Regions from separate parts of the Promicromonospora kroppenstedtii genome, predicted to be linked through region 1. Evidence: riboswitches for the same ligand, from Rfam matches in the RefSeq annotation. Region 1 holds a riboswitch; the other holds the start of a gene.
The links. A riboswitch is a leader RNA that binds a small molecule or an ion and turns the genes downstream of it on or off. The one in region 1 is predicted to bind FMN.
Positions count from the first base shown of each region.

Region 2: it holds a riboswitch for FMN, as region 1 does, so the genes downstream of both, ribD (bifunctional diaminohydroxyphosphoribosylaminopyrimidine deaminase/5-amino-6-(5-phosphoribosylamino)uracil reductase RibD) here and pnuC (nicotinamide riboside transporter PnuC) in region 1, are expected to answer to the same signal.

Region 1 is NZ_JBIRYI010000023.1:17,848-32,579, reverse strand. It holds gene ACH47X_RS25520 (poly(ethylene terephthalate) hydrolase family protein) at 1-838, opposite strand, end outside; gene ACH47X_RS25515 (LLM class F420-dependent oxidoreductase) at 968-1,897, opposite strand; gene ACH47X_RS25510 (DsbA family protein) at 1,919-2,536, opposite strand; gene ACH47X_RS25505 (hypothetical protein) at 2,561-2,818, shown strand; gene ACH47X_RS25500 (helix-turn-helix domain-containing protein) at 2,829-3,578, shown strand; FMN riboswitch at 3,647-3,784, shown strand; gene pnuC (nicotinamide riboside transporter PnuC) at 3,898-4,584, shown strand; gene ACH47X_RS25490 (Gfo/Idh/MocA family protein) at 4,616-5,767, shown strand; gene ACH47X_RS25485 (acyl-CoA dehydrogenase family protein) at 5,818-7,038, shown strand; gene ACH47X_RS25480 (sensor histidine kinase) at 7,125-8,522, shown strand; gene ACH47X_RS25475 (LuxR C-terminal-related transcriptional regulator) at 8,510-9,169, shown strand; gene ACH47X_RS25470 (DUF4097 family beta strand repeat-containing protein) at 9,169-10,083, shown strand; gene ACH47X_RS25465 (Nramp family divalent metal transporter) at 10,073-11,302, opposite strand; gene ACH47X_RS25460 (hypothetical protein) at 11,404-12,714, shown strand; gene ACH47X_RS25455 (glycosyltransferase family 4 protein) at 12,914-14,020, shown strand; gene ACH47X_RS25450 (glycosyltransferase) at 14,022-14,732, shown strand, end outside.
Region 2 is NZ_JBIRYI010000006.1:247,647-262,378, reverse strand. It holds gene ACH47X_RS11905 (RsmB/NOP family class I SAM-dependent RNA methyltransferase) at 1-547, shown strand, start outside; gene ACH47X_RS11900 (DUF1761 domain-containing protein) at 700-1,128, opposite strand; gene rpe (ribulose-phosphate 3-epimerase) at 1,164-1,826, shown strand; gene ACH47X_RS11890 (sensor histidine kinase) at 2,032-3,270, shown strand; gene ACH47X_RS11885 (response regulator) at 3,369-4,037, shown strand; gene ACH47X_RS11880 (DUF2306 domain-containing protein) at 4,146-4,844, shown strand; FMN riboswitch at 4,929-5,065, shown strand; gene ribD (bifunctional diaminohydroxyphosphoribosylaminopyrimidine deaminase/5-amino-6-(5-phosphoribosylamino)uracil reductase RibD) at 5,288-6,400, shown strand; gene ACH47X_RS11870 (riboflavin synthase) at 6,400-7,020, shown strand; gene ribA (GTP cyclohydrolase II) at 7,017-8,474, shown strand; gene ribH (6,7-dimethyl-8-ribityllumazine synthase) at 8,471-8,962, shown strand; gene ACH47X_RS11855 (hypothetical protein) at 9,185-9,868, shown strand; gene ACH47X_RS11850 (phosphoribosyl-ATP diphosphatase) at 9,975-10,238, shown strand; gene hisG (ATP phosphoribosyltransferase) at 10,359-11,222, shown strand; gene ACH47X_RS11840 (PH domain-containing protein) at 11,228-11,725, shown strand; gene ACH47X_RS11835 (DEAD/DEAH box helicase) at 11,824-13,767, opposite strand; gene ACH47X_RS11830 (CDP-alcohol phosphatidyltransferase family protein) at 14,201-14,732, shown strand, end outside.

The DNA of each region.
Region 1 (14,732 bases):
CGCTGATCTGCTCGTCCGGCTCCGGCGCGGGGCAGAGGAACCGCGCGTAGCGCTCGTCGTCGTCCACGTAAAGCTTGAGCCAGGAGATGCCGTACCGGGCGATGGTCGTGCCCGGCAGGCTGGGCGCGTCGTGCGCCGCGCCGCGCAGCTCCAGGTACGCCTTGTCGCCGTCCGCCGGGAGCGACTCGTACATCGGCTCGGCGTGCAGTCGCACCCGGGCCACCGTGTCGTTCTCGGCACCCACGACCAGCGTCGGCGCGCCCACCTCCGGGAACGTCTTGTCCACGCTCCACGGCGTGAGGGGCACGACGGCGCGCAGGGCCGGGCGGTCCTTGGCCGCCTCCAGGCTGCCGCCGCCGCCCATCGAGTGGCCCATCACGGCCTGCCGGGTGTGGTCGACCCGGTCCGCGACCGCGGTGTCCCGGAGCTGGTCGAGCGCGGCGAGGAGCTGGTCGCCGCGCTGCGCGGGTGAGTCGGCCGGGGAGTTCGTGTCGATCGTCACGACGACGAAGCCCTGCGAGGCGATCCGCGGCCCGAGCCAGGCGATGCTCGCCTGGGTGCCCGTGTAGCCGGGCGAGACGGCGACCGCCCCGAACGTGCCCTCGGACGTGTCGGCCGGGTAGTAGACGGTGGCGCCGCCGTATCCCTCTGCGGCGGTGCGCGGGATCACGAGCTGCTCCACGGCGAACGGGCCCAGCGGCGCCTCGATGCTCGCCTCGGTGGGGTCGGGGCCGCGCCGGAGGCTGTCGGCGGAAGCGGCGGCCGGCCCGACGAGCGTCCCGGCGGCCAGCACCGCCACGGCCAGAGAAGCACGGGCAACACGAGACATGCTCTGCATGGACTTCTCCCGGGGTCTGTCGCGAGGAGCGGCTGGGAAGACCCTAAGGAACATTCACCGCGACGGCCTGCGGAAGCGCACGGGCCGCCCCGTCAGGTAACGGGGCGGCCCGGGCGCGGCCGGGAGACGTCAGCCGAGCTGCGGGCGCACCTCGCGCGCGACCAGGTCGAGGTGGTCGAGGTCGGCCAGGTCGAGCACCTGGAGGTAGACGCGCTGGACGCCGTCGGCCTCGAGGGCCTTGAGCCGGTCCACGGCCTCGGCGACGGTGCCGGCGATGCCGTGCTCGCGCAGTTCCGCCGGCTCGCGGCCGATCGCCGCAGCACGCCGCGTGAACTCGGCCTCGTCCTTGCCGATCGCGGCGACGAGCGCCACCGACTGGACGATCGAACCGGGGTCGCGCCCGGCATCCGAGAGCGCCTTCTCGATGACCTTGATCCGGGGGCCGATCTCGCTGATCTCCGGGAAGGACTGGTTGTACTCGTCGCCGTACCGCGCCGCCAGGGCGGGCGTGCGGCGCGGGCCGCCTCCTCCGACCAGCACGGGGATCTTGGACTGCGCGGGCTTGGGCAGCGCGGGCGAGTCGGTGATCTGGTAGTGCTCGCCCGAGAACGAGAACTTCTCGCCGACGGGCGTGCCCCACAGGCCGGTGACGACGGCGAGCTGCTCCTCGAGGATGCCGAACCGCTTGTCGGGGAACGGGATGCCGTAGGCGGCGTGCTCGGCGGCGAACCAGCCGGTACCGAGCCCCAGCTCCACGCGGCCGCCGGACATCTGGTCCACCTGCGCCACCTGGATGGCGAGCACGCCGGGGTGCCGGAACGTCGCCGAGGAGACGAGCGTGCCCAGCCGCACGGTCGAGGTCTCACGGGCCAGGCCGGCGAGCGTGATCCAGGAGTCGGTGGGCCCGGGCAGGCCGTCCCGGTCACCCATGGCGAGGTAGTGGTCGGAACGGAAGAAGGCGCTGAACCCCAGCCGTTCGGTCGCCTGGGCGACGGCGAGCTGGTCGTCGTACGTCGCGCCCTGCTGGGGCTCGACGAAGATGCGGAGGTCGAGAGTCATGTTTCCTCTGGTGCCGGTCGGTCAGTCGAACTGGGGGTCGGTCGTGCGCGACCGCTTGATCTCGTAGAAGTACGGGTACCGCGCCAGGGCCACGGAGGCGTCGAACAGCGCGCCGGCCTCCTCACCGCGCGGGATGCGCGTGAGCACGGGACCGAAGAAGGCCACGCCGTCGACGTGGATGGTGGGCGTGCCGACGTCGTCCCCGACGGGCTTCATGCCGGCCTCGTGGGAGGCCGCGAGCTCCTCGTCGTAGTCCTCGGACGTCGCCACGCGCGCGAGCTCGGCGGGCAGGCCGGCCTCCGCGAGCGCCGCGACGGCCACGTCGTCGAACGCCTTGTCCTGCTGGTTGTGGATGCGCGTGCCGGCGGCGGTGTAGAAGGCGGAGAACGCCTCCGGTCCGTGGTCGGTCTGCACGGCCGCGGCGACACGACCGATGCCGCGCGAGCTCTCGATGCGGGCCCGGTAGTCGTCCGGGATGTCGCGGTCCTTGTTGAGCAGGTAGAGGCTCATGAGCTTGAAGGTGAGCTCGACGTCGCGGATCCGGGCCACCTCGAGGGCCCAGCGCGACGTGATCCAGGCAAAGGGGCACAGGGGGTCGACGTAGACGTCGACGACAGGACGGTCAGCGGTCTCGGTCACGCGCAGCAGACTACGCTCACCTGCGTGACCGGGATCCGTTGGGGAAGCCTCGCCACCGTCGTCGCCGGCGGGGTGATCTTTCTGGTGTGCCTGGTGGGCGTGATCCTCGGTCACCCGTGGGCCGCGGTGCCCGGTGTCCTCGGCCTGCTGACGGCCGTGCGCGAGGTGCGCTACCTGCGCAGGCTGCAGTCAGGGAAGATCTCCGGCAAACGGGAAAATTCGCATCATGAACCCCATTCCTCGCTCAAAGACTCTTCACGGCGCCCGGGGGGCACGCGGTAGCCTGCCTGGCATGACCGCCGTCCGGACCCACACGCACGCGCAGGCAGTTGACGCCGCGGTGGACCTGTTCACCCGGCAGGGGTACGAGGGAACCACCGTCGAGGAGATCGCCGACGCCGCGAAGGTGAGCCGCGCGACGTTCTTCCGCCGGTTCCGCTCCAAGGAGGACGTGGTCTTCGCCGACCACGAGCTGCTGCTCGAGGAGGTCGTGGTCATGCTCGCCGCGACCCGCCCCGACGCTCGGGCGAGCGAGGAGTCCGGCCACGACCTGGGCCGCGGCTGGGACCCGGACGTCGACCCGTACCTCGAGGTGTGCCGCGCGGCGCGCATGGTGTTCGACCATCACGTGGGCCAGCGTGAGACGTCGCTCGCCCGGTACGCACTGCTGCAGCAGGTGCCGGCGCTGCGCGACCGGGAGCTCATCACGACGCACCGCTACGAGCGGGCGTTCACCCACTACCTGCGCGACACCCTGCCGCCCGAGCGGTCCACCTCCACGGCGTCGATCGCCTTCGCGGCCTCGGTGGTCGCGGTGCACAACGCGATCCTGCGGCGCTGGCTCCGCACACCCTCGCTGGAGCTGCGGCCCGAGCTGGAGGAGGCGTTCGCCGACCTGCGCCGCGCCGCCGTCCTGGGCACGGCCGCGGGCCCCGCGGCCGACGACGGCACGCCGGTCACCCGCCGCGTCGTCGTGACGGTCGTCGAGGGGGCGGCCGGGCCCGACGAGGTGGCGCGCGCGGTCCGCGAGGCACTGGTCTGACACGGGCGGTCCCGGCGGGAATGCCGCCGTGGCATCCTGTGTTCCGCTAGACATCGTGCAGCAGTTGCACACGTGCTCCGGGGTCGGTGAAATTCCGAGCCGGCGGTGACAGTCCGCGACCCGGGCGACTCCTTCGGGAGAAGCCCGGTTGACCTGGTGGAACTCCAGGACCGACGGTGAAAGTCCGGATGGGAGGAAGCACGTGCGACGCGCGCCGTCCACCCCTTGGGGCGCCGGCACCGCGTCGTCGTCGGCGCCGTCCTGGCGCGCCGGCCCTCACCCCGGAGTCCCCGTGTGCGGACCTGGAGAGGGAAGAGAAATGGACTGGTTCCGCGCCGCCTACGACGCGACGTTCCTGGTCGGCGACCAGCAGATCTACTGGCGCGAGGTCATCGGCAACCTGTTCGGCCTGGCCTCCGCCCTGGGCGGCCTGCGCCGCAAGGTGTGGGCCTGGCCGGTGGGCATCGTCGGCAACATCCTGCTCTTCACCGTCTTCATGGGCTCCTGGTTCGGCGAGACCGGCCGTGCCGACATGCTCGGCCAGGCCGCCCGCCAGATCATGTTCATCGCCGTGTCGATCTACGGCTGGTACCGCTGGCGGCAGACCCAGCGCGCGGGCGGCGCCGGCACGGTCGCGGTGCACCCGCGCTGGGCCTCGTGGCGGGTCCGCATCGGCCTGGTGACCGGGATGTTCGCCGGGACCCTGCTCCTGACCCCCCTCTTCCGGACCCTCGGCTCGTACGAGCCGGTCTGGGCCGACGCCTGGATCTTCACCGGCTCGGTGCTCGCCACCTACGGCATGGCCAAGGGCTGGGTCGAGTTCTGGCTGATCTGGGTGGCCGTCGACCTGGTGGGCGTGCCGCTCCTGTTCTCCGCCGGGTACTGGGCCACCGCGCTCATGTACGTGGTCTACGGCGCGTTCACGCTGTTCGGCTTCTTCGCGTGGTGGCGCATCAGCCGCCGGGAGAACGCCGGCCCGGACCAGGTGGCGGTCGCGGCCGCCTGACCGCCCGGCCGGTCGCGTAGCGTCGGCGCTCGTGAACGCACAGGAGCGCACGGCCAGGATCGGGATCGTCGGCTCGGGCTTCCGCGCCCGCACCATGCTGCGGGTGCTGCACGCCCTGCCGGACCGGTTCGAGGTGGCCGGCGTGGCCACCCGCAACGCGGCGGACCGGGAGGCGCTGGCGACCCGCGGTCTGCTCGCGGCGGGCCTGCCGGGGCTCCCTGCCCCAGCCTTCGCCTCGGTGTCCGAGCTGCTCGCCGCGGGCCTGCCCGACGTCGTGCTGGTCACGCTGCCGGCCGGTGCGGCCCAGCCTGTGATCCGCGAACTCGCCGCCGCCGGCGTCCCCGTGCTCACGGAGACGCCGGCGGCCGGCACGGTCGAGGAGCTCGCCGCGCTGCAGCGGCTCGTGGACGACGGCGCCTGCGTGCACGTCGCCGAGCAGTACCACCTGGAGCCGCTGGTCAGCGCGCAGCTCATGGTCGTGGCGTCCGGCCGGCTCGGCAGGGTGACCGACGCGCACGTGGCGGTGGCGCACGACTACCACGGGATCAGCGTGCTGCGCCGGGCCCTGGGCGCCGGTTTCGAGGACGCCGAGATCACGGCCCGTCGCGACGCGCGCCGGGTGCTGCCGAGCCCCAGCCGGGCGGCCGACCCCGACGACCTCGACCTGGTCGACACGGTGCACGCCACGGCGTGGCTCGACTTCGGCGACCGGCTCGGCACCTACGAGTTCGACGACGTCCAGTACCGCTCCTGGGTGCGCTCCCCCGCCCTGCTCGTGCGCGGCGAGCGGGGCGAGCTGCGCGACGACGTCGCCCGCACGGTCGGTGCCGACGGGCAGCCCCGTCGGTCGGCGCTGGAGCGGGTGGCCGCGGGCGGCGCCGGCAGCCACGAGGGCCTGTTCCTGCGGGGCTACACGCTCGACGGCGAGTGGGTGCACCGCAGCGAGTTCCGCCCGGCCCGCCTGGCCGACGACGAGCTGTCGATCGCGCGCATCGTGGCCGACATGGCCGACCACGTGCTGCACGGGGCGGCGGCGCCGTACTCCGTGGCCGAGGCGGCCCAGGACCAGTACCTGCAGCTCGAGGTGCGGCGTGCCGCGGCGTCGGGAGAACGGGTCCGGACCCGGCCTCAGGCCTGGGCGCACGGGCGTTCCTGCCGGCACGGCGCGGCATCGACCGAGTGAGACGTAGTATCGCTTGACCTGAGATCCGGTACCGGCGCACCATGGGGAGCATGACTCAGACCCCAGGGGTGACGGCGCCCGACTACGACCTCACGCAGCCGCTCGACATCGACTTCGCCGGCGTGTTCGCCGACATCACGGAGGAGGAGCGGGCCCAGCAGCTCGCCGTCCGCCGGTTCGTGCAGGACGAGGTCCTCCCCGTCATCGACGGCTACTGGGAGCGGTACGAGGTACCGATGGACCTGGTCAAGCGCATGGCCGAGCTGGACTTCCTGCGCGACGGCGTGGACGTGCCCGGCTTCCCGAAGATCTCGAAGATGGCCGAGGGCCTGTCCGCGATGGAGATGTCGCGCGGCGACGGCTCCGTGACCACGATCTGCGGCGTGCAGGGCGGCCTCGCGCTGCGCTCGATCGTCATGCTCGGCTCGGACGAGCAGATCGAGAAGTACGCCGGCCCGATGGCCCGTGGCGAGATCCTGGGCGCGTTCGCGCTGACCGAGCCCACGCACGGCTCGGACTCCGTGGGCCTGGAGACCTCCGCCGTGAAGGAGACGCGCGACGGCGTCGAGGGGTACGTCATCAACGGCGAGAAGAAGTGGATCGGCTTCGGCTCGATCGGCGACATCTCCGTGGTCTGGGCGCGCGGCGAGGACGGCCAGGTGCACGGCTACATCGTCCCGCAGGACACCCCCGGGTACGGGGCCACGACGATCGAGGGCAAGCTCTCGCTGCGCGCCATCCACCAGGCCCACATCGTGCTGGACGACGTGTTCGTCCCGGCCGACAGCCTGCTGCCGAAGTCGCGCTCGTTCAAGGACACCGGCCGCGTCCTGTTCGCCACGCGCCTCGGGGTCGCCTGGGGCGCCGTCGGGCAGGCCATCGCCTGCTACGAGACCGCCGTGGCCTACTCCAAGCAGCGGGTGCAGTTCGGCCGGCCGCTGGCCGCCAGCCAGATGGTCCAGGAGCGCCTCACGAAGATGCTGTCGATCCTCACGCAGATGCAGCTCCTCGTGAAGCAGATGACGCGGCTCGACGAGGCGGAGCAGCTCACCGGCCCGCAGGCGTCGCTCGCCAAGTACACCTGCACGCGCGGCGCCCGGGAGATCGCGGCGATCGCCCGAGACCTGCTCGGCGGCAACGGCATCCTGCTGGAGAACCGCGTGGCGCGGCACTTCGCCGACATCGAGGCCCTGCACACGTACGAGGGCACCGAGAGCATGCAGGCCCTCATCATCGGCCGCGAGATCACGGGTACCAGCGCCTTCGCCTGAGCAGTACCGGGGTAGGGACAACCCCACCCGCACCCGGTGGGGTCACTCAATGTCCCCGGGGCGCCGGGCCGCCTAGGGTCATGACCATGACCAGCGATGACGGCCCGGTGCCCCCGCCCCGCACCCTCGCGGAGCACGTCGCGCCCGCACTGACCTCGGGCGCGGGCTTCTTCCGGGCGCCCTTCCACCCGGCCACCCGGCGCGCCGTCGCCGCGCTGGCCGTGGGGTGGGTGTGGCACCTGACCGCGGGCCTCATCGTCTGGATCCTCGTCCTGGTCTCGGCCGGGCTGGTCCCCGCGCTCGGCGTCGGGGTGCCGATGCTCGCCTTCTGCCTCGTCGTCGCCCGCCGGTTCGGCACCGCCGAGCGCGCTCGCGTCGCCCGCCAGACCGGCGTCCGGGTCCCCGCGCCCCGCCCGGCCCCCGCGCCGCACCGCCGCGGCGTGTGGTCCCGGCTGTGGGCACGTGTGCGTGACGACCGCGCCTGGGCGGCCGCGCTCCATGCCTTCCTCGGCATGCTCACGACCTGCCTGTTCTTCTCCGTCGTCACCGCCCTGGCCGCGGCGGCGGTCGCGGCGGTGATCTTCACGTTCGTCGGCCGCGACACCGCGCTCGCCGGGTGGCCGGGCCTGCCGTGGCCCGCGACGGTGGCCGGCGCGTTCGCGGGCGCCGTCGTGCTCGTCTGGGCGGCGGCCGCCCTCGCGCAGTACGGGTCGTACCTCATGGTGCGCCTCGCCGGTGCCCTGCTCGGCCCGTCCGCGACCGAGCTCGCCCGCGCCCGCGCCGCCGCCGCCGAGCGGGAGACCCGCGTCGCGGAGGCCGCCGCGCACACGGCCCGCGAGCGCGCGGCCGTCCTCACCGAGTCGCGCACCGCCGCGGTGTCCGCCGCCGACACCGAGCGCCGCCGCATCGAGCGTGACCTGCACGACGGCGCCCAGCAACGCCTGGTCGCCCTCGGCGTCGAGCTCGGCGTGGCCCGCAGGCTGGCCGACAAGGACCCCGAGCACGCGGTCGCCGCCCTGGAGCTCGCGCACCGCGAGATCAAGGAGACCCTGGCCGAGCTGCGCGACCTGGTGCGCGGCATCCACCCCGCCGTGCTCTCCGACCGCGGGCTCGACGCCGCGCTGTCCGCGCTGGCGGGCCGCAGCCCGGTCCCGGTCCGCGTGGAGGTCGTCGGCGACCTCACGCCGGCCAGCCCGGCGGCCCAGGCCGCCGCCTACTTCGTGGTCGCCGAGGCCCTGACCAACGTGGCCAAGCACGCCGCGGCCGACCTGGTGCGGGTGCACGCGAGCCTCGTGCCCGACGACCACCCGGCGCGCCTGCGCGTCGCGGTGTCCGACGACGGCCGCGGTGGTGCGGAGCTGTCCCCCGGCAGCGGGCTCGCGGGCCTGCGCGGCAGGGTCGCGGCCCTGGACGGCACCTTCGAGCTCGACAGCCCGCCCGGCGCGGGCACCCGCCTGACCGTGGAGGTCCCGTGCGCATCGTGATCGCGGAGGACTCCGTCCTCCTCCTGGACGGCCTGACCCGCCTGCTGGTGGCCGAAGGGCACGAGGTGACGGGGTACGGCACGGCCGACCACCTGGTCCTCGCGCTGTCGACGCCGGACGCCGAGCTGCCCGACCTGCTGGTCACCGACGTGCGGATGCCGCCGTCGCACACCGACGAGGGCCTGCGGGCCGCGGTGCACCTGCGCAGCCTGCATCCCCGGCTGCCCGTCCTGGTGCTCTCGCAGTACGTGGAGCAGAGCTACGCGAGCGAGCTGTTCGCGCGGGGCGCGCGCGGCCTGGGATATGTGCTCAAGGACCGCGTGGCCGACGTCGACGAGTTCCTCGACGCCGTCGCCCGGGTGTCGGAGGGCGGCACCGTCGTGGATCCCGAGGTCGTCACGCAGATCATCGCGCGCCACCCCGGCTCGGACCTCGACGTCCTGACCAGGCGCGAGCGCGAGGTCCTGGCGCTGATGGCCGAGGGCCGCTCCAACGCCGCCATCGCGGACCGCCTCGTCGTGGGGCTGGCCGCCGTCGAGAAGCACGTCACCAACATCCTGACCAAGCTCGGCCTCCCGCCGGCCGCCGACGACCACCGCCGGGTGCTCGCCGTGCTGCGCTGGCTCGACCAGAACGGATCCCGCTGATGACCCAGCCACCTCCCGAGAGCTACCCCCAGGACGCCGGGTACGCGCCCGGCCCCCCGCAGCGCGGCGCGACCGCCCGCGTGCTGACGACGCTCGGCGTGGTGCTCGGCGTCGTCGTCGTGGGCTTCGGCGCGCTGTTCCTGGTCGACCTGATGGTGTCTGAGACGTCCACCACCCACCGGTCCTACGACGCCGTGGACACGGTGGTGCTGGTCACCGACGGCGACGTCACCGTCACTGCCGCCGAGGGCGACGTCGAGGTCGACGCCATCGCGCACAGTGGCCTCCGCAGCCCCCGGTACTCCGCGAACGAGTCGCCGAACCGGCTCGAGGTCACGCACCGCTGCGGCTGGTCGATCTTCCTGCCCCGGTGCTCCGGCGAGCTCGACGTGACTCTGCCCGCCGACACGGAGGTGGTGGTCCGCACCGAGAACGGCGACGTCGTGGCGAGCGGAGTGGCCGGTGAGGTCGACGTGCGCACGAGCAACGGCCGGGTCGAGGCCACCGACGTGGGCGGCTTCTTGTCCGCCCGGTCGAGCAACGGCGACATCACCGTCGCGAATGCCGGCTCCGACGTGAAGGTCTCGACCTCCAACGGCGAGATCTCCGTCGGCGACGTGGACGGCACCGTCACCGGCAACACCAGCAACGGGCGGATCACGCTCGACGCGGTCGCGGGCGACGCGTCGGCCCGCACCAGCAACGGCTCCGTGGAGATCTCGGCGGTGGGCGGCGACGTCTACGCCGAGACCAGCAACGGCCGCATCACGGTGCACGGCGGCGAGGAGCCGGTGGCCCTGACGATCCAGACGTCGAACGGCGACGAGATCATCGAGGGGCCCACCGACCCGGATGCCGCGCGTACCGTCGAGATGCGCAGCTCGAACGGGGACGTCGCCTACCTCAGCCGGTGAACGTCAGCCACAGCAGCGTGACGTTCAGTGCCACGATGACGCCTGCGACCACCCAGGCCAGCACCTGGGTGGTCAGGGCGTTGCGGTGCTCGCCCAGCAGCGTGCGGTCCTGGGTGAGCTTCACCAGCGGGATCATCGCGAACGGGATACCGAAGCTGAGCACCACCTGGCTCACCACCAGCAGCCAGGTGGGCGAGATCCCGGTCATGAGCAGCAGGATGGCCGGCAGCAGCGTCACCACGCGCCGGGTCAGCAGCGACACGCGCACCTTCAGCAGGCCAGACATGATCTCGGCCCCCGCGTAGGCACCGACCGACGTGGACGCGAGCCCCGAGGCCAGGAGCCCCACGGCGAACAGCACGCCCACGACCGGCCCGAGCGTGCCGGCGATGGCGGCGTGCGCGCCCTCGATGGTGTCCGTGCCCTCCCGCCCGGCGAGGTTCGCGGCCGCCAGCAGCAGCATGGCGATGTTCACGCTCCCGGCCAGGATCAGCGCGAGAACCACGTCCACCCGCGTGGCGCGCAGGATGCGCGGCACCGACGTCGACGGCGCGTGCAGGTGGTCGCGAGCGAGCGAGGAGTGCAGGTAGATCGCGTGCGGCATCACGGTGGCGCCGAGCATCGAGGCCGCCAGCAGCACGGAGTCCGCGCCCTCCAGGCGGGGCACGAGGCCGGCCAGCATGGCGGCCGGGTCGGGCGGGGAGAAGAACAGCCCGGCACAGAAGCCGACCGTGAGCACGGCGAGCATCGACGTGACGACCCCTTCGAACGCCCGCTGCCCGCGGCGCTGCTGCACCCCCAGCACCAGCAGGGACACCACCCCGGTGATGACGCCGCCCAGCACCAGCGGCACGCCGAACAGCAGGTTCAGGGCGATGGCACCGCCGATCACCTCGGCGAGGTCGGTCGCGGCGGCGACCACCTCGGCCTGCACCCAGTAGGCGAGCCGGGCGCGGCGGGGCAGGCGCTCCCCCAGCACCTCGGGCAGGGACCGGCCGGTCACCACGCCGAGCTTGGCCGACAGGTACTGCACCAGCACCGCCATCGCGTTGGCCGCCACGAGCACCCAGACCAGCAGGTACCCGAACCGGGCTCCCGCGGTGAGGTTCGCGGCCACGTTGCCGGGATCCACGTAGGCGATGGCCGCGACGAAGGCGGGTCCCAGCAGGACGAAGAGGCGGGCGCGACCGGTGCGTGGCCCAGCGGCGGTGCGAGTCATCGGGTCTCCAGAAAGTTCGGGTATCCGAACTCTAACTCGCGAATCGCCGAACTTGTACCCGTATCGACCGATCGCCGATCCGATCGCCGATCAGTGCAAGGATGTGGCCCGTGCCGAGCCCGTCAGACCTGTCGACAACGCCCAAGGCCGTGGACCTCCTGCGGTCCGCCACCCGTGTGTTCTCCTCCTGGCCGGCCCTGTGGGTCGGCTTCGTGCTGGCCCACGCCTGGATCATCTTTCAGGCCTGGGTCTTCGGGGGGCAGATCCTCGGGGACGTGAACCTGTACGAGTGGTGGGTTCGCAACGGCATGAACACGGGCTCGTGGCCCGTGCTCGACTACGCCTGGGTCTACCCGCTGGGCGCGCTGGGGCCGATGACGATCCCCGCGCTGTTCACCGAGAGCACCGTCGGCTACGACTGGTGGTGGATGGGCATGGTGACCGCCGCCAACGCCGGCGCCGTCGCGCTGCTCGGCCGGGCCAAGCCGCACGGCCGCGCCGCCTCCTGGTACTGGCTGTTCTTCCTCGTCATGCTCGGGCCCATCTGGATCGGCCGGCTCGACGGCCTGCTCGCGCCGATCATCCTCGTGGCGCTGCTGATCGCGGTCCCGCGGCCGGCCCTCGCGATGGCGCTGGCGACCGTGGGCGCCTGGATCAAGATCGCCCCGGGCGCGGTGGCCCTGGCACTGGCCGCCACGGCGTCGAACCTCAGGGCGTTCGTGCGGAACGTGGTGCTGCCGGGCGCGGCGGTGTGCGCCGTCGTCGTCGGTCTCGCCTTCGCGGGCGGCGGGCAGGCGAACGTGCTGGACGTGTTCGGTGAGCAGGGCGACCGGCAGCTCCAGGTCGAGGCCGTCGCCGCCACGCCGTTCACGGTGGCCCGGATCTGGGACCCCTCGATCAAGGTCGAGTACGACGACGTCATCTACACCTATGAGGTGCTCGGCGGCGGCGCCGACCTCACCGCGCAGATGCTCGACGTGGCCCTGCCCGTCGCCGCGCTCCTGATCGCCGCGCTGATCTGGTGGGCCGCCCGGCGCCGCCCCGAGCGCGTGGGCGACATCCTGCTGGTCGGCGCGGCCGCGGAGCTGCTGGCCCTGATCGTCTTCAACAAGGTGGGCTCGCCGCAGTTCATCGCGTGGATCGGCCCGCCCGTCGCGGCCGCCATCGCGCTGGGCAGCCGCAGCCAGGGCACCAAGCGCACGTGGTTCGTGCCCGCCGTCGGCACGCTGATCGTGGCCCGCCTGACCATGGAGCTCTACCCGCTGCGGTACGGCGAGTTCCTGGGCGGCTGGTGGTTCGCCACGAGCGTCGGCGCCCTGCGCAACGCGCTGCTCGTGGCCCTCCTGGCCGGCGCGCTCGTCCGGCTCTCCCAGCTCGCCTTTGCCCGCAGGGTGCCGACTGTGACGAGTTGAGGGTCACTTCAGGGGTGTTCCCCATGCCATGGGCACGGTGGCTCCGCTACGGTCAGGATCGTGACATCGTGTGTAGCGGTTACCGTCTCGACGCCACCCGTTCCCCGACTCGCCGCACGAAAGTCTTCGTCCGGACACCGGCGACCGGCAGGTTCGTAGCGTGCGAGTAGCCATCGTTGCGGAGAGTTTCCTCCCGCAGGTGAACGGGGTCACCAACTCCGTCCTGCGGGTCCTCGAGCACCTCCACGAGCGGGGGGACCAGGCCATGGTCCTCGCGCCCGACGCCGATGCGTCGATCGGCCACGTGCCGCCCTTCGTGAGCGGCGCCCCCGTCGTCGAGCTCGGCTCCATCGGCTTCCCCGGGTATCCGGACGTCCGGCTCGTGGTTGGCAAGAAGTGGCGCACCGAGCGCACGCTGGCCACGTTCGCCCCCGACGTCGTCCACCTCGCGTCTCCCTTCATCCTCGGCTGGCGCGGCATCCTCGCGGCGGAGCGGCTGGGGCTGCCGAGCGTCGCGGTCTACCAGACCGAGGTGCCTGGCTACGCGGCGCGGTACGGCCTGGGCCACTTCGAGCCCCTGCTGTGGAAGCGGGTCAAGGACATCCACGAACGCGCGACGATGACGCTCGCCCCGTCCACCGCGACCATGCGACAGCTGGAGAACCACGGCATCCCCAACCTGCGGCTCTGGGGCCGGGGGGTGGACACGCGGGCGTTCCACCCGCGGTACCGCGACGAGGCCTGGCGGCGCAAGGTCGGCGCCGGGCGCGAGATCCTCGTGGGCTACGTGGGTCGGCTGGCCGCCGAGAAGCAGGTCGAGGCGCTGCGCGTGGTGCAGGACCTGCCGAACGTCCGCCTCGTGATCGTGGGCGACGGCCCCGAGCGGGACGAGCTGCGCCAGATCCTGCCCGCCGCCCACTTCACGGGGCTGCTGCGGGGCGCCGAGCTGTCGCGCGCGATGGCGAGCCTCGACGTGTTCGTGCACCCCGGCGAGCTGGAGACCTTCGGCCAGACGCTGCAGGAGGCGCACGCGAGCGGCGTCCCCGTCGTGGCACCCGCGGCGGGCGGCCCGCTGGACATCGTCCGGCACTCCCACGACGGCTGGCTGTACCCTCCAGGTGACCACGAGGCGCTCCGGGCCCGCGTCGTCGACCTGGTGGGCGACGAGCGCAAGCGGCGGGCCTTCGGTGCCGCGGCCCGGATGAGGGCCGAGGGCCGTACGTGGCACGACATCTGCTCCGAGCTCATGGGGCACTACGACGACGCGATCCGGGTGCACGCGAGAGCCGGCTCAGCGGAGGTATAACTTGCGAATCGTCCACGTCGCGAACTTCTACAGCCCTCGTTCCGGGGGCATCCGCACCGCGATGCACGCCATGGCCGGGCAGTACCTGTCCCGGGGGCACGAACCCGTGCTCGTCGTGCCGGACAAGCGGGACGGGGTCTCGACCGTGGACGGGGTCAAGGTGGTCAGCCTGGCGGCCCCCCGCGTGCCCTTCTCCGGCGGCTACCGCGCCGTGGTGCGGCCCGGGAAGATGCGCGGTCTGCTCGAGACGCTCGCGCCGGACCGGCTCGAGGTGAGCGACCGCACCACGCTGGCCGGCCTGGGCGACTGGGCCCGCGAGGCCGGCGTCCCGTCGCTGATGATGCTGCACGAGCGGGTCGACGGCGTGCTGCGATCCTGGATCCCCGGCGGCGCCGAGGGTGGCTACGCGGCCTCGTTCGGCGCGACGGCGACCCCGGCACTGGCCGACCGCTACAACCTCGCCACGCTCACCCGGTTCGACCGGCTCGTGGCCACCACCCACTTCGCCGGGGCCGAGGTGGAGCGCCTCGCCGAACGTGTGCGGGGCGCCAAGCTCCCGCCCCTGTACCGCGTGCCGCTCGGCGTCGACCTGGAACGGTTCCGGCCCGACCGGTACTCGGCCGCGGCACGTGCGGAGTACGCGCCGCCCGGCACCGCGCTCATCGTGCTCGCGAGCCGCCAGTCCACCGAGAAGCGGCCCGACCTCGCGATC
Region 2 (14,732 bases), on a different contig from region 1:
GCGGGGCGGGAAGCTGGTCGCCAACGAGGTGGCGCCCCACCGCGCCCGCCTGGTCGCCAGGGCGCTGGCCGCGCTGCCCGAGGGTGTGGTCGAGGAGGTGCGGATCGGCGACGGGCGTGAGGTCGGCGCCGAGGAGCCCGGGGCGTACGACCGGGTGCTGGTCGACGCGCCGTGCACGGGGCTCGGCGCGCTGCGTCGTCGGCCCGAGAGCCGGTGGCGGCGGACGCCGTCCGACCTCGCGGCCCTGACCGGCCTGCAGCGCGAGCTGCTCGCGTCGGCGCTGGACGCCGTCCGGCCCGGGGGAGTGGTGGCCTACGTGACGTGCTCGCCGCACCTGGCCGAGACGCAGCTCGTGGTCGCCGACGTGCTCAAGAAGCGCGACGACGTCGAGCGGCTGGACGCGCCGGCCGCGGTGCGTGCGGTGGTGCGGCCGGCGGCGCGCGAGGAGGACGAGATCCCGCTGGGGGAGCGCGACGACGTGCAGCTCTGGCCGCACGTGCACGGGACGGACGCGATGCACCTGACGCTGCTGCGCCGTACGGCGTAGGGCCGCTGCTCGATCTGCGTCCCGGAGGGATGCTTCGCGCACGAGCTGCGTTGCGGGGAGTCGACAATGTCCACTCTCCGCAACGCAGCTCGCAGGACTGTCTCTTGTCCGGGCCCGCGGCGGCGCCGCGCGCGTCGGCCGGTTGATCGGACCTACACGCCCGCCGGCGGCCACACCCCGATGATCACGGACATGACCAGGATCGTCACCAGCTCGTGCGCGAGGTTCAGAGTGGTGAGCGCGGGCGGGCGGCCCTCGAAGGCGTCGTGCGTGATCATCCGGGCTGCCGTGAAGCCGATCCAGAGCAGCACGCCGGTCACGACCGCCGCGCTGAAGAAGCTGCCCTCGTAGAACCGCCAGGCGATGAAGACGGCGCCGGCCAGTACCCACGCTGTCAGGAAGCTGACGATCACCGTGACGACGATCGGCCAGACGCCTCTCGCCTCGGCCGCCTTTCGGTCTACCTTCGCCAGGCGCATCCAGCGGGTGCCGAACACCCGGGGCGTGTACCAGACCGAACCCACGACGAGCGTGGAGAGCGTCGCCACGATCACGGCCCAGTAGTTCACATCGGGGATCATCGTCGCTCCTGTCCGGTGGCCTCTAGGCTGGCATCATGGCAGCACTCATCGCCCCCAGCATCCTGTCCGCCGACTTCGCGAACCTCGAGCGGGACCTCGGCAAGATCGCCTCCGCCGACTACGCGCACGTCGACGTCATGGACAACCACTTCGTGCCGAACCTGACGCTGGGGCTGCCGATCTTCGAGCGGCTCGCCAAGGTGTCGCCGATCCCGCTCGACGCCCACCTCATGATCGAGGACCCCGACCGCTGGGCGCCCGCGTTCGCGGAGGCCGGGGCGGCGTCGGTCACGTTCCACGCGGAGGCCGCGCAGGCGCCCGTCCGCCTGGCCCGGGAGCTCCACCGGCTCGGTGCGCGGGCGGGTGTCGCGCTGCGTCCGGCGACCCCCGTGGAGCCGTTCCTCGACCTGCTGGCCGAGGTCGACATGATCCTCGTGATGACGGTCGAGCCCGGGTTCGGCGGGCAGTCGTTCATTGAGGGCACGCTGCCCAAGATCCGCCGCGCGCGGCAGGCCGTGAGCGAGTCCGGGCTCGACGTCTGGATCCAGGTCGACGGGGGAGTGTCGCGGGACACGATCGAGCGGGCGGCCGACGCCGGCGCGAACGTCTTCGTGGCCGGTTCCGCCGTGTACGGGGCCGAGGACATCCCGGCGGAGATCGCCACGCTGCGTGAGCTGGCGGACAAGCACACGCACTGACCGGCGTCCGACCGGCGTTCTGACCAGGGTTCCCAACGCCGTCGGGCCGCACCCGCCGAGTGTCGGGCTGGAGAAATAGTGTGCCAAGCGCGTGTTATGCACCCCAGACCGGTCAGCGGAGACCTCACCAACCGGCCCCGGCGGGGAGTCCAGTTCGTACTTCTGGCCGATCCCGTGGGGGCGCCCGCGCTCGTAGCATGAGGCCGTGTCCGCCATCCGATCGGTCTGGGACGAGCCGCGGCCCGCCGACCCGCCCGCACGGGCGTGGTGGGACTGGGCCGTGGTCGGCGTGTTCGTCGGCGCCGCGGTGATCGAGGGGATCGCGCGCCCCGACCTCCCCGGGCGCTGGCTGCAGGTCGCCACGGTCGTGGTGCTCGCGCCGACCCTGCTCTGGCGTCGTGCCCACCCGCTGCTGATGGTCGCGATCGCGTTCGTCGCCTCCGGGATCCCGGCCGTGCTCCTGGGCCGGGAGCTGGACCTCGCGGCCGGCGTCTTCCAGCTGGTGCTGGCGTACGCGCTCTTCCGGTGGGGGAGCGGGCGTGCCATGGTGCTCGGCGGCGCGCTGATCCTGGCCAAGCTAGGCGTCAACACGGCCCTCGGCTACCAGGGCTGGTCCGACGTCGCCGCAGGGCTGGTGATCCTCTCCGCCGCCTTCGCGCTCGGGCTGGCGTTCCGCTACCGCGCCGGTGCCCGGCGCCGCGAGCGCGAGCAGGTCGTCCTGCTGGAGCGCGAGCGCCTGGCCCGGGACCTGCACGACGTCGTCGGGCACCACGTCTCGGCCGTGGCCGTCCGGGCGCAGGCCGGGCTCGCGGTGTCCCGCACCGATCCCGCGGCCGCGGCGGAGGCCCTGCGGGTCATCGAGGGCGAGGCCACCCGCGCCCTGGCCGAGATGCGCACCCTGGTCCGGGCGCTGCGCTCGGACGAGGCGCCGGCAGCCGGCGCCGCGGGCGACGCCACGACCAGAGCGCCTGCCGACCGCACCCCCGGCCCCACGCTTGCCGACGTCGAGCGCCTCGCAGACGCCGGGCCGCCGCCCGTCCGCGTGGTCATCGAGGGCGACCCCGCCCGGGTGTCGGCGGCGGTCGGCTCCGCCGTGCACCGCATCGCCCTGGAGTCGGTCACCAACGCTCGCCGGCATGCCCGCGGGGCTACGGGGATCGCCGTCCTGGTCACCGTCCGGGACCAGGACGTCCGGCTCCACGTGTCCGACGACGGCGCAACCCCGGCGCGGCCACCGCGCGACGGGTACGAGCCGGTCGGGTACGGGTCCACAGGTTATGGGCTGGCCGGGATGCGCGAGCGTGCCGTGCTGCTCGGCGGCACGCTGGCCGCTGGTCCCGACGTCGCGGGCGGGTGGGCCGTCGAGGCGGTGCTGCCGCTCTCGGGCCCGGCGGGGGCCGGTGCCCCGAGAGCCAGGCAGTACCGGCCAGGTAGGCCCGCGTGAGCGTGTACGGCGCGTCCGCTGACCTCGAGCCCGCTGACGCCGCGCCCATCACCGTGCTCGTCGCGGACGACCAGGAGATCGTGCGCACCGGCCTGGCGATGATCCTCGACGCGCAGCCCGGCATCGAGGTGGTCGCCCAGGCAGCGGACGGGCGGACGGCTGTCGAGCTCGCGCGCCGGCTGCGGCCCGACGTCAGCCTGCTCGACATCCGGATGCCCGGCCTGGACGGGATCGAGGCCACGGCGCTGCTGGCCGGGCGCGGGGTGGCCGACCCGCTCGCCGTCGTCGTCATCACGACCTTCGACCTGGACGAGTACGTCTACGCGGCCCTGCGGGCCGGCGCGCGCGGGTTCCTGCTCAAGGACGCCGGTGCGGCGCTCCTGGCCCAGGCCGTGCGGGCCGCGGCGGCCGGGGACGCGCTCATCGCGCCGAGCGTGACGACGCGGTTGCTGCGGGCCTTCGCCGACTCGGCCCCCGCGGGCGGGGCGGGTGGGTCAGGCGGGTCCCGCTGGTCCGGCGTGGGCAAGGCTGCTTCCGACGGCGGTGTCCCGCAGCCGCTCGACCCGCTGACGGCCCGCGAGGAGGAGGTGCTCCTGGCCGTGGCCCGCGGCCGGACCAACACCGAGATCGCGCGCGAGCTGTTCGTCACGCTCAGCACGGTGAAGTCGCACGTCGCCAACCTGATGACGAAGGTGGGTGCCCGCAACCGCGTCGAGGTGGCGCTCTGGGCCTACGACACCGGGCGGGTGCGGCCGGGGCAGTCTTGACCCTGTCCGCCCGCCGGCCTCGTCGGACCTGACTCGTACTTTCGGCTGGTCGGAAGACCGGACCAGGGGCCGATGACCCGGACCCCGTTGGACCGGGACCCTCGGTACATGACCACACCCGACGCAGCACCCGGCCCTACGGCGGCAGCGCTACCCGAGACCGCGCCCGTCCAGGCCCGTCGGCGCGCCCGCCACACCTGGCTCGTCCCCACCGGCCTGCTGCTCCTGGCGCTGATCCCCGCCCTGGGCGGCTCCGCGCGGCTCGCCGAGCTCGCCTCCGACCCCGTGCTCACCGAGGAGAACGCGCGGTTCGTCAGCCAGCCCCTGCCCGTCGTGCTGCACGTCGTGTGCGTGACGGTCTACAGCCTGCTGGGCGCCTTCCAGTTCGTGCCGAGCCTGCGCCGACGTCGCTGGCACCGGTGGGCCGGCCGGGTGCTCGCCCCGGCGGGGGTCGGCGTCGCCCTGACCGGACTCTGGATGACGGCGTTCTACGACCTGCCGGTCAAGGACACGGCGGTGGTCAACGGCATGCGCTACCTGGTGGGCACCACCATGCTGCTCGCGATCGTGCTGGGGGTGCGGGCGGCGCTGCGCCGCGACCTCGCGACGCACTCCGCGTGGATGACGCGTGCGTACGCGCTGGCGATGGGCGCCGGGACGCAAGGGCTGCTGCTCGGGCCGCTCGTGCTGGTCACCGGCAGCCTCGACCCGGTGACCAACTCGATCGGGCTGACCGCCGGCTGGGTGGTCAACATCGCGGTGGCCGAGTGGGTGATCCACCGCCGTCGGCTGCGGGGGCACGGATAGTCCGGCCGGTCCAGCCCGCATGTGACGCAAGCCATGGCTCCGCCGTCGGCGACCTGTGGCATGCTGACGAGCAGCAGTACGCACACACGTGCTCCGGGGTCGGTGTAATTCCGAGCCGGCGGTGATAGTCCGCGACCCGCGTCCGTCCGCAAGGACAGGCCGGTTGACCTGGTGGAACTCCAGGACCGACGGTGAAAGTCCGGATGGGAGGAAGCACGTGCGGCGCCGCCGTCCCCTGGGGCGTGCGTCGCCGTGACGTCGTGCGCGCGGGCCGGGCCTTGCGGCCCCCGGTCCGCGTACCCGTCGTCCACCCCGGAGCACCGACGCTCGGGGAGGACGGCATGAACCAGGCAGCCACGGATCACACGGCCACGGATCAGGCGAGCACTGATCAGGCGAGCACTGATCACACGGCCACAGCGCCGCACGGTCTCGAGACCGTGATGCGCCGCGCCCTCGCGCTCGCCGCGCTGGGCCCGGCCCACGGCCCCAACCCGCGCGTCGGCTGCGTCCTCCTGGACCCGGGCGGCCGCACGGTCGCCGAGGGTTACCACCGCGGCGCCGGCACCCCGCACGCCGAGGCGGCGGCCCTGGCGGACGCGCGGTCCCGCGGCGTCGACCCGCGTGGCACGACGGCGGTGGTGACCCTGGAACCCTGTGCGCACCACGGCCGCACCGGCCCCTGCGCCGATGCCCTGATCGACGCCGGCGTGGCCGCCGTGCACGTCGCGGTCGGCGACCCGAACCCCGTCGCGACGGGCGGCGCCGACCGGCTGCGGGCGGCCGGGATCCCGGTGACGGTGGGCCTGCTCGCCGACGAGGGCGAGGAGCTGCTGCGCGCCTGGCTGCACGCCGTGCGCGCCGGGCGTCCCTACGTGACGCTGAAGCTCGCCACCAGCCTCGACGGCCGGGTCGCGGCCGTGGACGGCACGAGCCGCTGGATCACCGGCGCCCGGGCCCGCGCGCACGCCCACACGGTCCGTGCGCAGGTCGACGCGATCGCCGTCGGCTCCGGGACCGCTCTGACCGACGACCCGTCCCTGACCGCCCGCCGCACCGACGGCGGCCTCTTCGACCACCAGCCCCTGCGGGTGGTGCTCGGCCGCCGCCCGCTGCCCGACGGCGCCCGCCTGCGCGGGCCCGGCGGCGAGCTGCTCCAGCTACCCGGGGACGACCTCGACGCCGCTCTGCGCGCGCTCGGCGACCGCGAGGTGCGGCACCTGCTCGTGGAGGGTGGCCCCACCCTGGCGACCGCCCTGCTGGCCGCGGACGCCGTCGACGAGCTGCACGCGTACGTTGCGCCGGTGCTGCTCGGCGCGGGCGCCACCGCGGTCGGCGACCTCGGCGTGACCACGATCGGCGATGCCGCGCGGTTCGCCACCGAGGACGTGACCCGGCTCGGCGACGACCTGCTTCTGGTGGCGCGGCGGATCGCGCCCGCAGCCGGCCCCGCCGCCCCTGCCGGCTCTGCCGGCGGCGAGATCGAGTACGAGAACGGCTCTGTCCACACCGCCCAGCACGGCCGGCCCCGCCGGCACACCGAGGAGGAGATCTGATGTTCACGGGAATCGTCGAGGAGCTCGGCTCAGTGGTCGCGCTCGACCGGCCCGACGGCGCCGCGGGAGAAGACGCTCCCGACGCCGTCCTGACCGTCGCGGGCCCGCTCGCCACGTCGGACGCCCGCCCCGGCGACTCGATCGCCGTCGACGGCGTCTGCCTGACCGTCACCTCGGTGGCGGACGGCGCGTTCGTGGCCGAGGTGATGCCGGAGACGCTGCGCCGCACGTCGCTCGGCGGGCTGGTCCCGGGTGCGCGCGTCAACCTGGAGCGGGCCCTGCCGGCGAACGGCCGGCTGGGCGGGCACGTGGTGCAGGGGCACGTCGACGGCGTGGCCACGCTCGTGGGCCGCACGCCCGGTCCGCGCTGGGACGACCTCGAGTTCGCCGCTCCCGCCGCCGTGACCCGGTACGTCGCGGAGAAGGGCTCCGTGGCGCTGTCCGGGGTCTCGCTCACCGTCACGTGGGTGTCCGACGACGGCTTCGGCGTCTCGCTGATCCCGACGACGCTGGCCGCCACGACGCTGGGCGGTCTGGCCCCGGGCGACGCGGTGAACGTCGAGGTCGACGTGCTCGCCAAGTACGTCGAGCGGCTCATGGCGGCGGGAGTCGCGCGATGACCGGGACGGGGGTGACCGCGCCGGTCGACGCGGGAGCCGAGCGCCCGGGAGCGGACGACCAGCACCGGACGGAAGAGTCGCACCGGACGGAAGAGCTGATGGCGCGTGCCCTCGCCGAGCTCGCCACGGGCCGTCCCGTGCTCGTGGCGGACGACGCCGGCCGGGAGAACGAGGTCGACGTCGTGCTGGCCGCCGGCGTCGCGACGCAGCAGTGGGTCGCCTGGACGGTGCGGCACTCGTCCGGGTACCTGTGCGCGCCGATGCCGGCGCACCGGGCGGACGCCCTGGAGCTGCCGCTCATGGTGGAGCGCACCGAGGACCCGCTGCGCACGGCCTACACGGTGTCGGTGGACGCCGTGGGGGTGTCGACCGGGATCTCGGCGGCCGACCGGGCGCTGACCCTGCGGGTGCTCGGCGACCCGACGTCCGTCGCGGGTGACCTGATCCGGCCCGGGCACGTCCTGCCGCTGCGGGCGCGCCCGGGCGGGGTGCTGGAGCGCCCCGGGCACACGGAGGCCGCCGTGGACCTGGTGCGGCTGGCGGGGGAGCGGGTCGCCGCTGCGGGCGCTGCGGGCGCGGCAGCGCTGGGCGAGGTCGGCGCGATCGCCGAGCTGGTGCGCGACGACGGCGACGTGATGCGCCTGGCCGAGGCGCACGACCTGGCTGCTCTGCACGGGCTGGTGCTGCTGACCGTCGCCGACCTGGTGGCATGGCGGCGGGCGCACGACCCGGCGCCTGCCGGTTCAGGACCGAAGGACGACACGACCTCCGCCGCCGGCCCCGCGTCCCGCGTCGAGCGCGTCGCGCAGGCCGCGCTGCCCACGCGGCACGGCGACTTCCGGGTGGTCGCGTACCGGGACCTCGTCTCGGGCGCGGAACACCTGGCCCTGACGCCCGTGGGGCGCGAGGGCGGCTCCCTGGTGCGGGTGCACTCGGAGTGCCTGACGGGCGACGGCCTGGGCTCCCTGCGCTGTGACTGCGGCCCGCAGCTCGAGGCGTCGCTGCGCGCCGTGGCGGCCGAGGGCGGCGCCGTCGTGTACCTGCGGGGGCACGAGGGCCGGGGGATCGGCCTGGCCGCCAAGATCCAGGCGTACACGCTGCAGGACGCCGGGCGGGACACCGTCGAGGCCAACGTCGAGCTCGGGCTGCCGGTGGACGCGCGGGAGTACGGCGCGGCGTCGGCGATCCTGGCCGACCTCGGTGTGGCCGGTGTGACTCTGCTGACCAACAACCCGGACAAGGTGACGGGCCTGCGCGCGGCGGGCACGGACGTCGTCGGGCGGCGTGGGCTGGTGGTGGGGCACGGCGTGCACAACCACCGGTACCTGGAGACCAAGCGGCTCGTGATGGGGCACCGCCTCGGCGCGGTCGCCGTCACCGAGCTGAACCAGGACGAGCTGAACCGAGCACAGAACCAGAACGAGCTGAACCAGAACGAAGGAGCATGCGCATGAGCGGGGCTGGAGCACCCAACGTGATCGTCGACGGCACGGGCCTGCGGGTGGTGCTGATCGCGGCGAGCTGGCACCAGCAGGTGATGGACGGCCTGCTGGCCGGCGCCCGCCGGGCGCTCGTCGCGTCGGGCGCCACGTGGACTGAGGTGCGGGTGCCGGGTTCGTTCGAGCTGCCCGTGGCCGCGGCGCGTGCCGCCGGGATCGGGGGAGGGCCGGCCGCCGACGCCGTCGTCGCGCTCGGCGTGGTGATCCGCGGGGGCACGCCGCACTTCGACTACGTGTGCTCGGCGGCGACGTCGGGCCTGACAGACGTGAGCGTGCGGACCGGGGTCCCGGTCGGGTTCGGGGTGCTGACGTGCGACGACGAGCAGCAGGCGCTGGACCGGGCGGGCCTGGAGGGGTCCAAGGAGGACAAGGGTGCGGAGGCCGTGGAGGCGGCCATCGCGACCGCGGCGACGCTGCGGGCCTTCGCGTCGAGCGGGGTCTGAGCAGCGTGCCCGGAGCGCTGGCGGCGCTGAGCCGGCGCTGAGACCTGCGGGCCGTTCCGGGTCCACGGACCCGGAACGGCTCTGCTGTTCGCCCGTCAATCGGTGGTCCCTCTTCCACTCCCTGGTATAAATAGTGTGCCAAGCGGCTGTGCCACACCCGAGCCGGGCGGACAACGCACCGAACAGCCGAAAGAAAGCCCGGTCTCGGCACACTGGTCGGGTATGAGAACCTCACGCGCCCGGCGGGCGGCAGCGGTAGTGATGACGACGGCGCTGGCCGGAGTGCTGGCCGGAGGGTTGACGGGCTGTGCGGCCGCAGACCTGCCCGGCGGGGCGTCCGGCCCGACCGGGGGAGCGGGCGGGAAGACGGCCGGAGCGTCCGACGAGACGACGGGCGACCCGGCCGAGGAGGAGCTGCTCGCGGAGCCGCTCGACCAGCTGGCGGGAGCCGCGTGTGTCGACTGGGTGCGGTTCGTCGACCCGGCCGAGGCGGCGTCCGCGGCCGGTGCCGTGCTGCTGGGGACCGTGGTGGAGCGGGACGGGACAGCGGACCTGTACGGCGTCGAGGCGAACAGGTGGTTGTTCGACGTCGAGCAGGTGCTGGAGCGGCCCGACTCCGAGATCCCGGGTTGGGAGCCGCCGGAGGAGCTCGCGATCTCGCCGGGGGAGCGCATCTCGGTGGTCTCGACGCCCGAGACGTGCGGCGGCCGCGACAGCGCCTACCCGGCCGGCGACCCGCTCGACCCGGCCACCGACCCCGGTCCTGTGATCGTGCTGCTGTCGGGCTCGACGGAGGACGGGTCGACCGACAGCGAGGTGGGCTTCCAGCTGATCACCCCGTTCCAGGGCGTCGTACCGCCCGAGGACGACGGCGCGCTGCCGGCGGAGTGGCCCGAGAACCCTTGAGCACGGCTCGCGGAGGAGGGGCGTCGACCCCGGGCCGGAACGAGAGCCTGGCCACAACGTGGGACGGCGAGGGGTGGTGGCCCCCTCGCCCGATTACTCTGAGCACGTGAAGACCTTCGAGACCCTGTTCGCCGAGCTGACCGAGAAGGCCGAGACCCGTCCCGCGGGTTCGGGCACCGTGGCCCAGCTGGACGCGGGCGTCCATGCGATCGGCAAGAAGGTCGTGGAGGAGGCCGCCGAGGTGTGGATGGCGGCGGAGTACCAGTCGGACAAGGAGACGGCGGAGGAGATCTCCCAGCTCCTGTACCACCTGCAGGTCCTGATGGTTGCCAAGGGACTGACCCTCGAGGACGTGTACACGCATCTGTAGCGAGGCTTCCGGGTCTCGACAGGCTCGACCCCCGCTGGTCGAGCTGACCGCCGGTCGAGCCTGTCGAGACCCGGACCTCGCACCCAGACCCGTCGTACACCCCGGAGAGGAACCAACCACATGCTGCGTATCGCCGTCCCCAACAAGGGCGCCCTGTCGGGCCCCGCTTCCGAGATGCTGCGCGAGGCGGGCTACCGCCAGCGCCGCGACACCCGCGAGCTCGTGCTCGCCGACCCTGAGAACGACGTCGAGTTCTTCTTCCTGCGCCCGCGCGACGTCGCGGTCTACGTGGGAACCGGCACCGTCGACGTCGGCATCACCGGCCGTGACCTGATGCTCGACTCGGGAGCCGACGCCGTCGAGCACCTCGGCCTCGGGTTCGCCCGCTCCACCTTCCGGTACGCGGCGCCCGCCGGGCCCGGCGAGAGCGACCCGGTGACCCGGATCGAGGACATCGCGGGACGCCGCGTGGCGTCGTCGTACACCACGCTCGTGGCGCAGCACCTGGCGAAGCAGGGCGTCGAGCCCGCCGCCATCGTGCACCTGGACGGCGCCGTGGAGTCGAGCGTGCGGCTCGGTGTCGCGGACGTGATCGCGGACGTCGTCGAGACCGGCACCACGCTGCGGGCCGCGGGCCTGGAGGTCTTCGGCGACCCGATCCTGCGTTCGGAGGCCGTGCTGATCCGGCGTTCCGACGCCGAGGCGCCCGCCGGCCTGGAGGTGCTGACCCGCCGTCTGGAGGGCGTGATCACCGCCCGCGAGTACGTGCTGATGGACTACGTGGTCCCCGAGTCCCGGCTGGAGCAGGCCGTGGCGATCACGCCCGGCAAGGAGTCCCCGACGGTCTCGGCGCAGCACCACAGCGACGCCCGCGCGGTGCGCGTGATGGTGCCGCGCAGCGAGACCAACCGGATCATGGACGCGCTGTACGAGGTCGGGGCGCGCGCCATCATCGTGACGTCCATCCACGCCTCGCGGCTGTAGGGCCCATGGGACCGGCGACGGGTGGCGGCGCCTCCGGCCAGGGCCGGGGCGACGACCGGTTCCGCACCTTCCGCGGCCGGTTCGGCACGCCAACTGCCTACGGCATCGCGCTGCTGTTCGCCGGAGGGTGCACGTTCGTCGCGCTGGCGGCGAGCGGCCCCGGGGCGGACGCCGCCAACCGCATCTCGATCATCGTGTTCGGGTTGCTGGGCGCCCTGGTCGCCTGGCGGTTCGGCGCGGTGCGCGCGGTCCCGGACCGGACCGGGCTCACCGTCGTCAACTACGCGAAGCGGCGCCGGCTCGACTGGGCCGAGATCGTGACGGTCCGGTTCGGGCCGAACGACCCGTGGGTGCACCTCGACCTGGCCGACGGCGACGTGCTCGCCGTCATGGGCATCCAGCGGGCCGACGGCGAGCACGGCATGGCTGAGGCGCGCCGTCTGGTGGCGCTGATCGCTGAGCTGGGCGAGGCCGCGGAGCCGGACCAGGGGTCCCCGCGGTAGGGCCTCGTAGGAGCAAGGCTCGTGAGAGAGAGAAGCAGTGCGCCTGTCCTTCCGGACAGGCGCACTGCTTCTTGGTCAGGCTCTTCGATCAGCCGGCGTCAGCGGCTGCTGCGTGCCTCGTAGTGGGCCGGGCCACGGCCGCGGGGGCCGCGGTCGCCGTCCGGACGACGGTGGTCCCCACCGGTGCGCGGGCCACGCTCGCCGCCGCGCGGTGCGCCGCGGTCCAGCGTGATGCGCAGCGGCTTGCCGGCCACGCGGGCGCGGGCCAGGCGGTCGAGCGCCTCGTTGTCCAGCGGCGCGATGATGTCCACCAGCGAGAAGTTGCCGAAGATGTCGATCTTGCCGACGTCGGCGCCGGTGATGCCACCCTCGCCCGTCAGTGCGCCGACGATCCCGCCCGGCTGCACGCCGTGCGTGTGGCCGACGGCGATGCGGTACCGGGTGCCGCGGGCCGGACGGCGGATGCCGCGCTCGCCCTCGGACCGGCCGCGCGTGGGCCGGTCGCCCGACCGGTCGTGGCGGTCGCCCTCGCGGGTGTTGCGCCGGGCGGCCGCGGCCTTGGCCTCGGCCCGCTCGCGCTCGTACTCCTCCTGCTCCGCGCGGGCCCGGGGGCCGTCGTCGCCGACAGCGAGCGCCGCCATGGCGGCGGCGACGTCGATGGGGTCGACGTCGTTCTCCTGGGCGTAGGTGCGGATCATCTCGGTGTACATGTCGAGGCGGCCGGCCTCGCGGCGGGCCTCGACCTTGCCAAGGGCGCGCTTGACCTGGTGGGCGGAGACGTCCCGGGGGGAGGGGATGTCGACCTCTTCGAGCTGGGCGCGGATGGTGCGCTCGATGGAGCGGAGCTTGCCGCGCTCGTGGGGGGTGACGAAGGTGAGGGCCTCGCCGGTGCGTCCGGCGCGGCCGGTGCGGCCGATGCGGTGGACGTAGGCCTCGGGCTCGCCGGGGACGTCGAAGTTGACGACGAGGCCGATGCGGTCGACGTCGAGGCCGCGGGCGGCGACGTCGGTGGCGACGAGGACGTCGAGGGCGCCGGAGCGGAGGCGCTCGACGATCTTCTCGCGCTCCTTCTGGGCGACGTCACCGGAGATGGTGGCGGCGGAGATGCCCTTCTCGATGAGGGCGGAGCCGACGTCCTCGGCCGCACCGCGGGTGCGGGTGAAGACGATGGCGGCGTCGGCGTCGGAGGTGGCCAGGACGCGGGCGAGCGAGCCGACCTTGTGGCGGAAGGGGACGACGGCGTAGGTCTGGTGCACCGCGGTGACGGTGGACGACTGCCGGGCGACGGCGATCTGGACCGGGTCGGTGAGGTGCTGGTCGGCGACCTTGCGGATGGCCGGGGGCATGGTCGCGGAGAAGAGGGCGACCTGGCGCTGGGCGGGTGCCTGGCCGAAGATCTCCTCGACGTCCTCGGCGAAGCCCATGCGGAGCATCTCGTCGGCCTCGTCCAGGACGAGGAAGCGGATGTCCTCGAGGCGCAGGGCGCCGCGCTCGAGGTGGTCCTTGATACGGCCGGGGGTACCGACGACGACGTGGACGCCGTCGCGCAGGGCGCGCTGCTGGGGCACGTAGGGGGCGCCGCCGTAGACGGGCAGCACGCGGACGTCGTCCATCTTGCTGGCGAACGACTCGATGGCGTCGGCGACCTGCATGGCGAGCTCGCGCGTCGGGGTCAGGACGAGGGCCTGGACCTTGCGCAGGGCGGGGTCGACGGCGGCGAGGAGGGGGAGGCCGAAGGCGGCGGTCTTGCCGGTTCCGGTCTGGGCGACGCCGGTGATGTCGCGGCCGGCGAGCAGCTCGGGGATGGCGCGGGCCTGGATGGCGGAGGGGGTGATGAAGCCGAGCTCGTCGATGGCGGCCATCAGGGGCGCGGGCAGGTCAAGGCTCGCGAAGGTCGGGCCGGTGGGCTCGGCCGGGGCCTGGGTGGCCTCTGCCTCAGGGGTGGCGGCCGTGGGGGCTGCCTGGTCGCCGGAGTCGGCGGTGACCTGAGCGGTCTCCTGCTGGTCGGCAGGCGCGATCAGGTCATGGGTGTCGATAGACATGCAGTGCTGCACCGTTCGTCGTGGGGTGGGGGAGTCAGGGCCGAGGTGAGGGCCCTCGCGTCGCGCGCTCCCGACACACCTTCCCCGCAACCGAGGCTGCGGGCCTGTCTCGCACTTTGCGTGCACACACGGGAAGACGACGAACTCCAAGGGGATGTGGGACCACTGTATCGGCTGCGAGCGCCTTGGGCACAGAGGTTTGGAGCGTGACGTGCAGCACGCGGGTGATGTCGTGCGTGGTGAGGGCGTTGTGGGGTGGGTGTTGTCGGCGTGTCGGTGTGGGTGGAGGCTGGGTCTTGAGGGGGTGGTGCACGGGGTGGTGCTGGTCGCGCTGACCGGCGTGCCGTGCGTATACGCAACGGTCGCCCCGTAGTATGGCGGCCGAGACGAACCGGCGTGAGCAAGGGCGGTGAGCGTGTCCACTGGGGCGGAGATGAGCTCCCGGGTGCTGACCGTGCCCAACGTGATCAGCATGGTGCGGCTGGCGTTCGTGCCGGTCTTCGCGGTGCTGATCGTGGTCGGCGAGGACGGGTGGGCGCTGGTGGTGCTCGCGGTCTCGGGTGTGTCGGACTGGTTGGACGGTGTGCTCGCCCGTCGCCTGAACCAGGTGACGCGGCTGGGGCAGATGCTGGACCCGCTGGCGGACCGGTTGTTCATCTTCGTGACCCTGATCGGCCTGGCCTGGCGTGAGGTGGTGCCGCTGTGGCTGGTGCTGGTGATCGTGGCGCGTGACGTGCTGCTGGCGGCGACGGTGCCGGTGCTGGCGCGTCTGGGGTACGGGACGTTGAACGTGACGATGGTGGGCAAGGTCGCGACCTTCGGCCTGTTGTACGCGTTCCCCCTGTTGCTGCTGGCGGAGATGCCTGGCTGGGTGGGAGCGGTCGCGCACGTGGTGGGCTGGGCGTTCACGTGGTGGGGTGTGGGCCTGTACTGGCTGGCCGGCCTGCAGTACGTGGCGCAGGTGC